Regions from separate parts of the Pseudomonas sp. I2 genome, predicted to be linked through region 2. Evidence: riboswitches for the same ligand, from Rfam matches in the RefSeq annotation. Region 2 holds a riboswitch; the other holds the start of a gene.
The links. A riboswitch is a leader RNA that binds a small molecule or an ion and turns the genes downstream of it on or off. The one in region 2 is predicted to bind cobalamin.
Positions count from the first base shown of each region.

Region 1 (4,981 bases), on a different contig from region 2:
AGCACCACCAGCACCGCGCCCAACACTGCACCGGAGCTGACCCCTAGCAGGTGCGGATCGGCCAGTGGGTTGCGCGTCACCGCCTGCAGGGCGCCGCCAACCAGGGCCAAGCCGGCGCCCACCAGCGCGCCGAGCACGACCCGTGGGGCGCGGATCTGCCAGACGATCTGCGCCTGTCCGCGGCTCCAGTCGCCGCCGTCGGCCAGGCCCAGTTGCTGCAGAACGATACCCAGCACCTTGGCCAGCGGCACCTGGGCAGCGCCGAAGCCCAGCGACAGCAGGCAGGAAAACACCAGCGCCGCCAGCAGTGCGACCAGCAACAGGCGATAGCCGGCAGGGCTACGCACCGGCATCAGCGCGGCGCCCCGGCGAACCGTTGCGGATGCAGCGCGGCGGCCAGGTGCTCGATGGCAACGGCGTTGTCCACCGAGGGCGTGACCTGCAGGTACGACAGCACCACGAAGCGCCGTTCGCGAATCGCCTTCACCTCGCCGAGGGCCGGGTGCTTAAGGAGGACGTCGCGCTTGTGCTGCCAGTGGGTGGGGCCGTAGTCGACGATGACGATCACCTCCGGGTCGCGTTCGACCAGGCTTTCCCAACTGACCTCGGTCCAGCTGGCGTTGACATCGGCCATCACATTCTCGCCACCGGCCGCCTCGATCAGCGCCTGGGGCATGCCCAGGCGGCCGGAGGTGGTCGGGCGGTCCTCGCCGCTGTCGTAGAGGAACACCCGGGGCTTGCGCTGCACCTCGCCAAGTTGGGCCGTCACCCGGGCGATGCGCTGGCGCAGTTGGCCGATCAAAGCCTGGGCCTGGGCGGGCACGGCGAAGATCCTGCCGAGGTTGTCCAGGTCCCGGTACAGGTCCTCCAGGCTGGCCTGGCGCTGGGGCATGATCCGCGAACAGGATTCGCTCAGCTCGTAGACCGGGATGCCGAAGGGCGCCAGCGTCTGTGGCGTGACCGGCCCGCCCACGTGCATGCCGTAACTCCAGCCGGCGAACAGGAAGTCGGCGTCCACGTCCAGCAGGTTTTCCAGCGATGGGTAACGTGCCGCCAGTTCCGGCAGGCCGGCCAGGGCCTGGCGCATCGACGGGTCGAGGTTCTTCCAGCCGCTGATGCCGCTGTAGCCGACCATGCGCTCGCGCAGCCCCAGGGCCAGGAGCATGCCGGTGAGGTTGACGTCGTGGCTGACCGCCCTCTGTGGCGGCTGGGTGAAGGTCACGTCGCGGTCGCAACTGTGCACGGTCAGGGGAAAGTCGCTGGCCAGAGCGGCGAGGGGCAGGGCGGTCAGCAGGGCCAGGCAGGTGACGAAGCGTTTCATGCGGGGCTGATCCAGGTGATGCGCGGGTGACAGGCGAGGGGATGACGATCGACCAGGGCGTGCACGCCGAACACCTGGGCCAGGCACTGTTCGGTCAGGACCTGCTGCGGCGTGCCATGGGCAACGATGCGGCCGGCCTCGATGACATACAGCCGGTCACAGAAGGCGGCGGCCAGGTTCAGGTCGTGGAAGCTCGCCAGCAGGCTCAGCCCGGTACCGCGCATGTGCTCGAGCAGGGCCAGTTGGTAGCGCGGATCGAGGTGGTTGGTCGGCTCGTCGAGGATCATCAGGCGCGGTTGCTGCACCCGTGCCCTGGCCAGCAGAACCCGCTGCTTTTCCCCGCCGGACAGGCTGGCGAAGCCCTGCTCGGCGCAGGCCAGCAGGCCCAGCTCGCGCAGGCAGGCATCGACCAGCGCCGCTTCGCTGTCGCCCTGGAACCAGCCCAGGTGCGGGGTACGGCCCATGGCGACGACATCGCGCACGCTCAGGCCGAAGTCCTCGGGAAACTCCTGCAGCATCACCGCGATGCGTTGTGCCACCCAGCGCGGCGGGCGCTGCCAGATGTCCTCGCCTTCTAGCGATACGCGGCCGCTGTCTGGCCGGGTGAAACGGTAGGCGCAGCGCAACAGGCTGGTCTTGCCGCTGCCGTTGGGGCCTATCAGGCCGACGAACTCGCCAGGGCCGACCTCAAGGTCGATGCCGTCGAGCAGCCGGCGTTCGCCGGGTGACGGTGACCAGTGCAGGCCTTCGATGCGCAGGGTAGGCAAAGACATGGGTGAGCGACCGTTGCGGGGTTGAGAAGACCCGACGGAGCGCACGCACGGAGCAATCGTGGGCACGAGGCTGCCCCAGGACCGGCCCGCGCCCGCCCACCGCGGGAGTTGCCAATTGCAGTTTCAGGCCGGTCTCCGGGCTTGCGAGGGGCGTGAGGCATTCACCTTCCCATGCCGGCGGCACAGTGGTGTGTCGAATGCATCGCTCGCTTACCGTTGCGGGGGCAGCGCCGGACTGGTCGCGCGAGGGCGAGGCACCGGCTTCCCGTTTAACCCCCCGCACGGCGGCGGGGGACACCTGAAACAGGGGCGCATCTGAGCATTTATGGCAGGGGGAGTCAACCGCAGTGGCAGGTGGGGGCCAGGCTTGCATCGCCATTGGGGACCGCTTTGCGGCCCCAAGCCCTCACGGCATTCAAGTCCGCTTGAGCACCAAGGTCAGGATGTCGTAGCTGGCCACCAGCTCACCCAGCTGGTTGCTCACCTCCACGTCCCAGGCCACCACGCCCTGGGGCTGGCCCAGCGGGCTGGACTTGCCCTGGTCGATCTTGCGCTTGCAGGTCAGGCGGGCCTGGATGGTGTCGCCGATGCCCACCGGGTTGATGAAGCGCAGGGTATCCAGGCCGTAGTTGGCCAGCACCGGCCCTTCGCCCGGCGACACGAACAGCCCTGCCGCCGCGGACAGCACGAAGTAGCCATGGGCGATGCGCTTGCCGAACTGCGAGGCCTTGGCGGCGATCTCGTCGAAGTGCATGTAGAAATGGTCGCCCGACAGGCAACCGAAGTTGACCAGGTCCGCCTCGGTCACGGTACGCCGGTGGGTGAACAGCGACTCGCCGATGCGCAGGTCGTCGAAATGACGGCGGAACGGATGCACTTCGCTCTCGATCACCTCGGCGCCACGCACGTACTCGCCGGTCACCGCCGTCAGCATGCTCGGCGAGCCTTGCACCGCCGCGCGCTGCAGGTAGTGCTTGACCGCCCGCAGGCCACCGAGCTCCTCGCCACCACCGGCCCGGCCGGGACCGCCGTGCTTGAGCTGTGGCAAGGGGGAGCCGTGGCCGGTGGATTCCTTGGCCGCCTCGCGGTCGAGCACCAGCAGGCGCCCATGCCAGGCGGCCGCCGCCGGGATGGCCTTGGCCGCCACCGCGCGATCGGCGGTGACCAGGGTCGCCACCAGGCTGCCCTTGCCACGGGCCGCCAGGGCCAGGGCTTCGTCCAGGTCGTCGTAGGCCATCAGCGTGCTCACCGGGCCGAAGGCCTCGATGTCGTGGGCGCCGCCTTCGGCATGGGGATCGCGGGCTTGCAGCAGGGTTGGGGCGAAGAACGCGCCCTCGGCCACACCCTCGCCGACCGGGGCGAAGCCGTCGCTCGCGCCGAATAATTGATCGCAGCTCTGGAGCAGGCTACGCACGCGCTCGCCAACATCACGCTGCTGGTCGTGGGAGGCCAGCGCACCCATGCGCACGCCTTCGACCGAAGGGTCGCCCACCACCACCTTGGCCAGGCGCTCGCGCAGGCGGGTGGCCACGGCGTCCAGGTGCCTGGCCGGGACGATGGCGCGGCGGATGGCGGTGCACTTCTGCCCGGCCTTGGTGGTCATCTCGCGCACCACCTCCTTGATGTACAGGTCGAACTCCTCGCTGTCGGGGCTGACGTCCGGGCCGAGGATGGCGCAGTTGAGCGAGTCGGCCTCGGCGGTGAATGGCACCGAGTGGCGCACCAGGTTCGGCGTTACCCGCAACTTGGCGGCGGTGTCGGCGGAGCCGGTGAAGGTCACCACGTCCTGGCCCTGCAGGCGCTCGAGCAAGTCGCCGGTGCTGCCGATCACCAGCTGCAGGCTGCCCGCCGGCAACAGGCCCGACTGGTTCATCAGGCGCACCACCGCCTCGGTCAGGTAGCTGGTCGAGGTCGCTGGCTTGACGATGCACGGCATGCCGGCGAGGAAGGTCGGGGCGAACTTCTCCAGCATCCCCCAGATCGGGAAGTTGAAGGCATTGATGTGCACCGCCACCCCGGCGCGCGGCACCAGGATATGGCTGCCAGCGAAATGCCCTTGCTTGCCCAGAGGGATGGCCGGGCCTTCGTGCACCAGGTTGCCCGAGGGCAGCTCGCGGCTGCCGATGCCGGCATAGGCGAACAACGTGGCATTGCCGCCTTCGATGTCGATCCAGCTGTCGGTACGGGTCGCGCCGCTGTGGTGGGAGAGGGCGTAGAGCTGCTCCTTGCGCTCGGCCAGGTACAGGGCCAGGGCCTTCAGACGGGCGGCACGCTGCTGGAAGTCCAGGGCCATCAGCGCGGTCAGGCCCTGGCGGCGGGCATGTTCGAGGGCTTCGGCGAAGTCCGGGCGCTCCTCGTGGCTGTAGGCCAGGACATGGCCGTCCAGGGCGCTGCGCAGGGCCTGGGCGCCGTGCTGGCCGATCCAGCGGCCGGCGATGAAGCTTTGCAGGGTTGGGGCGTCAGACATGCTGTTCTCCTGTTGAGGGGCGCTGTTACCACAGCGCCAGGGTGTAGCCGATGATCAGGCGGTTCTCGTCCACGGCATTGTTCAGGCCATTGCCGGAACGGAAGGTGACGTTGCGCCAGCGCAGGCTGACGTCCTTGAACGGCCCGCTCTGGATGACGTAGGTGATGTCGGTGTCGCGTTCGCGCTCGCGGCCGTTGCCCGAGGTCGGGGTCTGGGCATGGCGGCCGTCGGTGTAGCGGGTCATGAAGCTCAGGCCGGGGATGCCGAGGGCGACGAAGTCGTAGTCGTAGCGCAACTGCCAGGAGTCGATCCCGGCGCGGGTGAAGGTGTTGTAGGTGACCAGGTTGACGGTGTACGGGTCGCCGCCGTTGAGGAATGGGAAGGCACTGTCGCCGGACATCTGCTGCCAGGTGGCGGAGA
Region 1 is NZ_JBCGFQ010000011.1:51,687-56,667, reverse strand. It holds gene WCE05_RS07765 (FecCD family ABC transporter permease) at 1-353, opposite strand, end outside; gene WCE05_RS07760 (ABC transporter substrate-binding protein) at 353-1,321, opposite strand; gene WCE05_RS07755 (ABC transporter ATP-binding protein) at 1,318-2,088, opposite strand; cobalamin riboswitch at 2,203-2,411, opposite strand; gene paaZ (phenylacetic acid degradation bifunctional protein PaaZ) at 2,510-4,561, opposite strand; gene WCE05_RS07745 (OprD family porin) at 4,587-4,981, opposite strand, start outside.
Region 1: linked by a shared signal. The riboswitch ahead of WCE05_RS07755 (ABC transporter ATP-binding protein) and the one ahead of WCE05_RS24190 (CbtB-domain containing protein) in region 2 are both predicted to bind cobalamin.

Region 2 (4,981 bases):
TGCAGGTGCGAGCGGTAGAACAGCAGCGGCGCCACCGGCTGCTGCGGGTGCCACTGGCCGTACCAGTCCTCGAGCGTGGCGCTGGCCTTGGCGGGGTGATACACCGCCGTGCGCGGCAGCGGCTGCGGTTCGTCCCAGGCATAGGTACGCCCCAGCCACAGGCTGGCCAGGCAGTTGAACAGGTTCAGGGCATTGGCCTTGCCGCCCTGGCGCAGGTAGTGCCAGAGCCGTTCGGCCTGCTCGCCGGTCACCGTGCCCAGGCCGGTCAGCTCAGGGTCGGGGCGGTCATCGCCTGGCACCAGGATCAGCCGTACACCGCGGTTGGCCAGCTCGACCAGTTGCTCGACGCCATAGCGCCAGTAGCCGACCCCGCCGTGCAGCGACACCAGGATCACCTTGGCGTGGCGCAGCACCTGGTCGACGTAGAGGTCGACCGAGGCGTGGTTCTGCACCTGCATGGGGTTGGCCAGGCGCAGGCTGGGGAAGTCGTCTGGCAACTGCTCGGCGGTTTCCGCCAGCAGCGCCAGGTGCGAGTCGCCGCTGCAGAGGATCACCAGCTCAGCGGGCGTCTGGCCGAGGTCGGCGATGCTGTCGTCCGGCACGAAGCCGCCGGGCTGGGTCCGCAGCAGGTGCATGGATCAGGCGCCCAGGGCCTGGCGCAGGCGCGCCTCCAGTTGCACGGCATCCAGGTCCTGGCCGATCAGCACCAGGCGTGTCAGGCGAGGCTCGTTGGCACGCCAGGCGCGGTCGAAGTGTTTGTCGAAACGGGTCCCCACGCCCTGCACCAGCAGACGCATCGGCTTGCCGGGAATGGCCGCGAAGCCCTTGGCGCGCAGGATGCCGAACTCCACCACCAGTTGCGTCAAGGCGTCGAGCAGCAGGCTTTCGTCGGCCTCGGGCAGGTCGATGGAGATCGAGTCGAAGGCGTCATGGTCATGATCGTCGTGATCTTCGCCAGCGTGATGGGCATCGTGGTGGGTGCGCCGGCCATCGATGTGCGCCTCGGCCTCGGCGCCCACGCCAAGCAGCACCTCCAGCGGCAGGCGCCCGCTGCTGGCCTCGATCACCTTGACCGCCGGCGGCAGTTCCTCGGCCACCTCGGCGCGGACCTTGGCCAGGCCTTCGGCATCGATCAGATCGGCCTTGTTCAGGACCACCAGGTCGGCGCTGGCCAACTGGTCGGCGAACAGCTCGTGCAGCGGCGACTCGTGGTCCAGGTTGGGGTCGAGCTTGCGCTGGGCGTCCACTTGCTCTGGGTAGGCAGCGAAGGTACCCGCCGCCACCGCCGGGCTGTCGACCACGGTGATCACCGCATCGACCGTGCAGGCATTGCGGATTTCCGGCCACTGGAAGGCCTGCACCAGCGGCTTGGGCAGGGCCAGGCCGCTGGTTTCGATGAGGATGTGGTCCAGGTCGCCACGGCGTGCCACCAGTTCGCGCATCACCGGGAAGAACTCTTCCTGCACGGTGCAGCACAGGCAGCCGTTGGCCAGTTCGTAGACGCGGCCGCTGGCCTCTTCCTCGGTGCAGCCGATGCTGCACTGCTTGAGGATCTCGCCGTCGATGCCCAGCTCGCCGAACTCGTTGACGATGACCGCGATGCGGCGGCCCTGGGCGTTGTCGAGCATGTGCCGGAGCAAGGTGGTCTTGCCCGAGCCGAGGAAGCCAGTGACGATGGTGACGGGGAGCTTGGCCAGTGTTTTCATGTCGCGATGCCCTTGGCAGGATGGCGCGGGCATGCAGGACGAAAGCCTCGTGCCACCACGGCCGGGCCCGTTCGCCACCGGATCACCCCGCCCGGTTGAAAGTCGAAAGCGTTTCGAGGCAGGTCTCCTGGCTTGCACCGTACCGGCCCCGGGCCGGTTGGATGACGCCTTCCCGCGCTGGCGCAGTGGCTGTGTCGATCCTGTTCAGTGCTTACAGTTGCGGGGGCAGCCGCGGCTTGGACCGCGTTCCCATCTTAGCTCCGGCGGCGGCCGGAGAACCTCGAAGCGGCAAGGCTACGCAGTGGTTGGCAGGCGGTCAACCTTGGCAGCCCTAAAGCCTTGCCTATCCTGCGATTGACGGGGAAACCGCCCCATGATTTGCTAATGCACTGCGTTCAGGTGCCCCTTCGGGGGTGAAACGGGAAACCGGTGCGTCCCAGGCCCCCAAGGGGTCGGACAACGCCGGTGCTGCCCCCGCAACGGTAAGCGAGCGAAGCGTCTTGACCACTGTGCCACGTCGTAGGGCATGGGAAGGTGACGCTCCCCCCCAGGAGCCCTGCTCCTCCTCGCAAGCCCGGAGACCGGCCTGACGTCGAATGATCACCCCGCGGTGGGCGGGCGCTGTCGCATCTCCCTGGGCCCGTTGCGCCCGGGGCTGTCGCGCTTGTCCGCCGCCTATGACAAAGCAGAGGAAAGCGTCATGCCCGTCACCAGCGCCAAACACAGCGTCAGCACCCCCGTCAGCCTCAGCCAACGCATCGTCATCGCCGCCGGCGCCAGCCTGCTGGGCCTGTGCCTGATCTACTTCGCCGGTTTCTCGCACATCGAGGCCGTGCACAACGCCGCCCACGATACCCGCCACAGCGCCGCCTTCCCTTGCCACTGAGTACGCCTGCATGATCAAGCGCATCGCCCGTACCGCCGGCTTCAGCGGCCTGCTCGCCGCCCTGCTGCTGACCTTCTTGCAAAGCCTGTGGGTCAGCCCGCTGATCCTCGAGGCGGAAACCTATGAAAGCGCGGCCCCCGTCGCCGAACACCACGGCCACGGCGATGCCGTCGCCGCCCATGAACACGACGCCGAAGCCTGGGCACCGGAAGACGGCTGGCAGCGCCTGCTCTCCACCACCGGCGGCAACCTGGTGGTCGCGGTCGGTTTCGCCCTGATCCTCGCGGCCCTGTACAGCTTGCGCGAACCGGGCCGCGTGGCCACCGGCGCACTGTGGGGCCTGGCCGGGTTCGCGGTGTTCTGCCTGGCGCCGACCCTGGGGCTGCCGCCAGAGCTGCCGGGTACCGCCGCTGCCGACCTGGGTCAGCGCCAGGGCTGGTGGATCGGCACCGCCGCCGCCACCGCGGCAGGCCTGGCCCTGCTGGTGTTCGCCCATCACTGGCTGTTCAAGGTACTGGGCCTCGCCCTACTGGTCGTGCCGCACCTGATCGGCGCGCCGCAACCGGCGATGCACGAGAGCCTGGCGCCCGAAGCCTTGGAAACCCAGTTCAAGATCGCCTCCTGGGTGACCAACGCCGCCTTCTGGCTCGCCCTGGGCCTGCTCAGCGCCTGGCTGTACCGTCGCACCAGCCAAGCCTGATGCGCCTCGCCCCTCCTGCGCCGGCGTTGTACGCCGGCTTCGGCTGCCGCCAGGGCTGCCCGGCCGACACCCTGCAGGCCCTGCTGCGCGGGGCCCTCGCGGCGCACGGGCTGGCCCCGGCGCTGCTGCGCGGCATCGCCAGCATCGACCTCAAAGCCAACGAACCCGGCTTGCAGGAACTGGCCAGGCGCCTGGCATTGCCCCTCGTGCTGTTCAGCCCCGCGCAACTGCACGCTTTCGAACCCCTGCTCAGCCACCGCTCGGCAACCACCTTCCAGCACAGCGGCTGCTGGGGGGTGGCCGAAAGCGCAGCCCTGGCCCTCGCCAGCCAGGCCCAGGGCCCGGCCGCCCTACGGGTAACGCGCCAGGTCCTCGGCCCGGCTACCCTCGCCCTGGCCAGTGGCGGATAATCGCCTCCCCCGCTCACCCGCAAGGATTCCCCATGACGGTCTACTTCATCGGCGCCGGCCCCGGCGATCCGGAACTGATCACGGTCAAGGGCCAGCGCCTGATCCGCCAGTGCCCGGTGATCATCTATGCCGGCTCCCTGGTGCCGCCGGCGGTGCTCGAAGGGCACCGTGCCGAAACAGTGATCAACAGCGCCGAACTGCACCTGGAGCAGATCATCGCCGCCATTCGCAGTGCCCATGACAAAGGCCAGGACGTGGCCCGGGTGCACAGCGGCGACCCCAGCCTGTATGGCGCCATCGGCGAGCAGATCCGCTACCTGCGCGAGCTGGGCATCGACTACCAGATCGTCCCCGGCGTCACCGCCACGGCGGCCAGCGCCGCCCTGCTCGGCTGCGAGCTGACCCTGCCGGCGGTGGCACAGACGGTGATCCTCACCCGCTACGGCGACAGCTCGCCCATGCCAGCCGGCGAGCAACTGGCCGACCTTGCCCGGCACCGCAGTACCCTGGCCATTCACCTGGGCGTCAAGCACCTGGCACGCATCATCGCCGAGCTGCTGCCGCACTACGGCGCCGACTGCCCGATCGCCGTGGTCCATCGTGCCACCTGGCCCGACCAGGACTGGGTCATGGGTACCTTGCAGGACATCGTCGAACGCACTGCGGCCAAGGGCTTCCGGCGTACGGCGCTGATCCTGGTGGGCCATGTGCTGGGCGATGCGCCGTTCGCCGAGTCAGCCCTGTACCGAGCCGGGCACGCCCACCTCTATCGCCCCGCGGACCAATAACCTGTCGGCTGATTCCGGCACGCGAATACCTGTGCAGGAATCAGCCGAAGACGCTGCCAGCCCCCGCCTACTGAAACCCCTTAATCGTGTAGGGTTTTTCAACAAACCAACCTCGCTTTTTCAACACCCCTATACTCGCCATTACCAACGCTCCTGAATCGACGTATCTTGCGCGCTGCCACGCAGGCCCCCAGACATATTCCTGGGTGATTTCAGGAAACGGACCACACCCAGACAGGAGTTCCCCAATGACAACCGTACTGTTGGTCGATGACCACCCCACCGTTCGGCTGGCCGTACGCATGCTGCTCGAACGCGAACGCTTCCAGGTCGTTGGCGAAGCCGGCAGCGGCATCGAAGCGGTACAGATGGCTCGCCAATTGCAGCCCGACGTGGTCATCCTCGATATCGGCCTGCCAGGGCTGGATGGCATGGAAGTGATCAAGCGCTTGCAACTGCTCGAGCCGGCGCCAAAGATCATGGCCCTGACC
Region 2 is NZ_JBCGFQ010000072.1:4,467-9,447, forward strand. It holds gene cobN (cobaltochelatase subunit CobN) at 1-635, opposite strand, end outside; gene cobW (cobalamin biosynthesis protein CobW) at 639-1,706, opposite strand; cobalamin riboswitch at 1,806-2,004, opposite strand; cobalamin riboswitch at 2,087-2,311, shown strand; gene WCE05_RS24190 (CbtB-domain containing protein) at 2,407-2,592, shown strand; gene WCE05_RS24195 (CbtA family protein) at 2,603-3,292, shown strand; gene WCE05_RS24200 (cobalamin biosynthesis protein) at 3,292-3,702, shown strand; gene cobM (precorrin-4 C(11)-methyltransferase) at 3,735-4,490, shown strand; gene WCE05_RS24210 (response regulator) at 4,739-4,981, shown strand, end outside.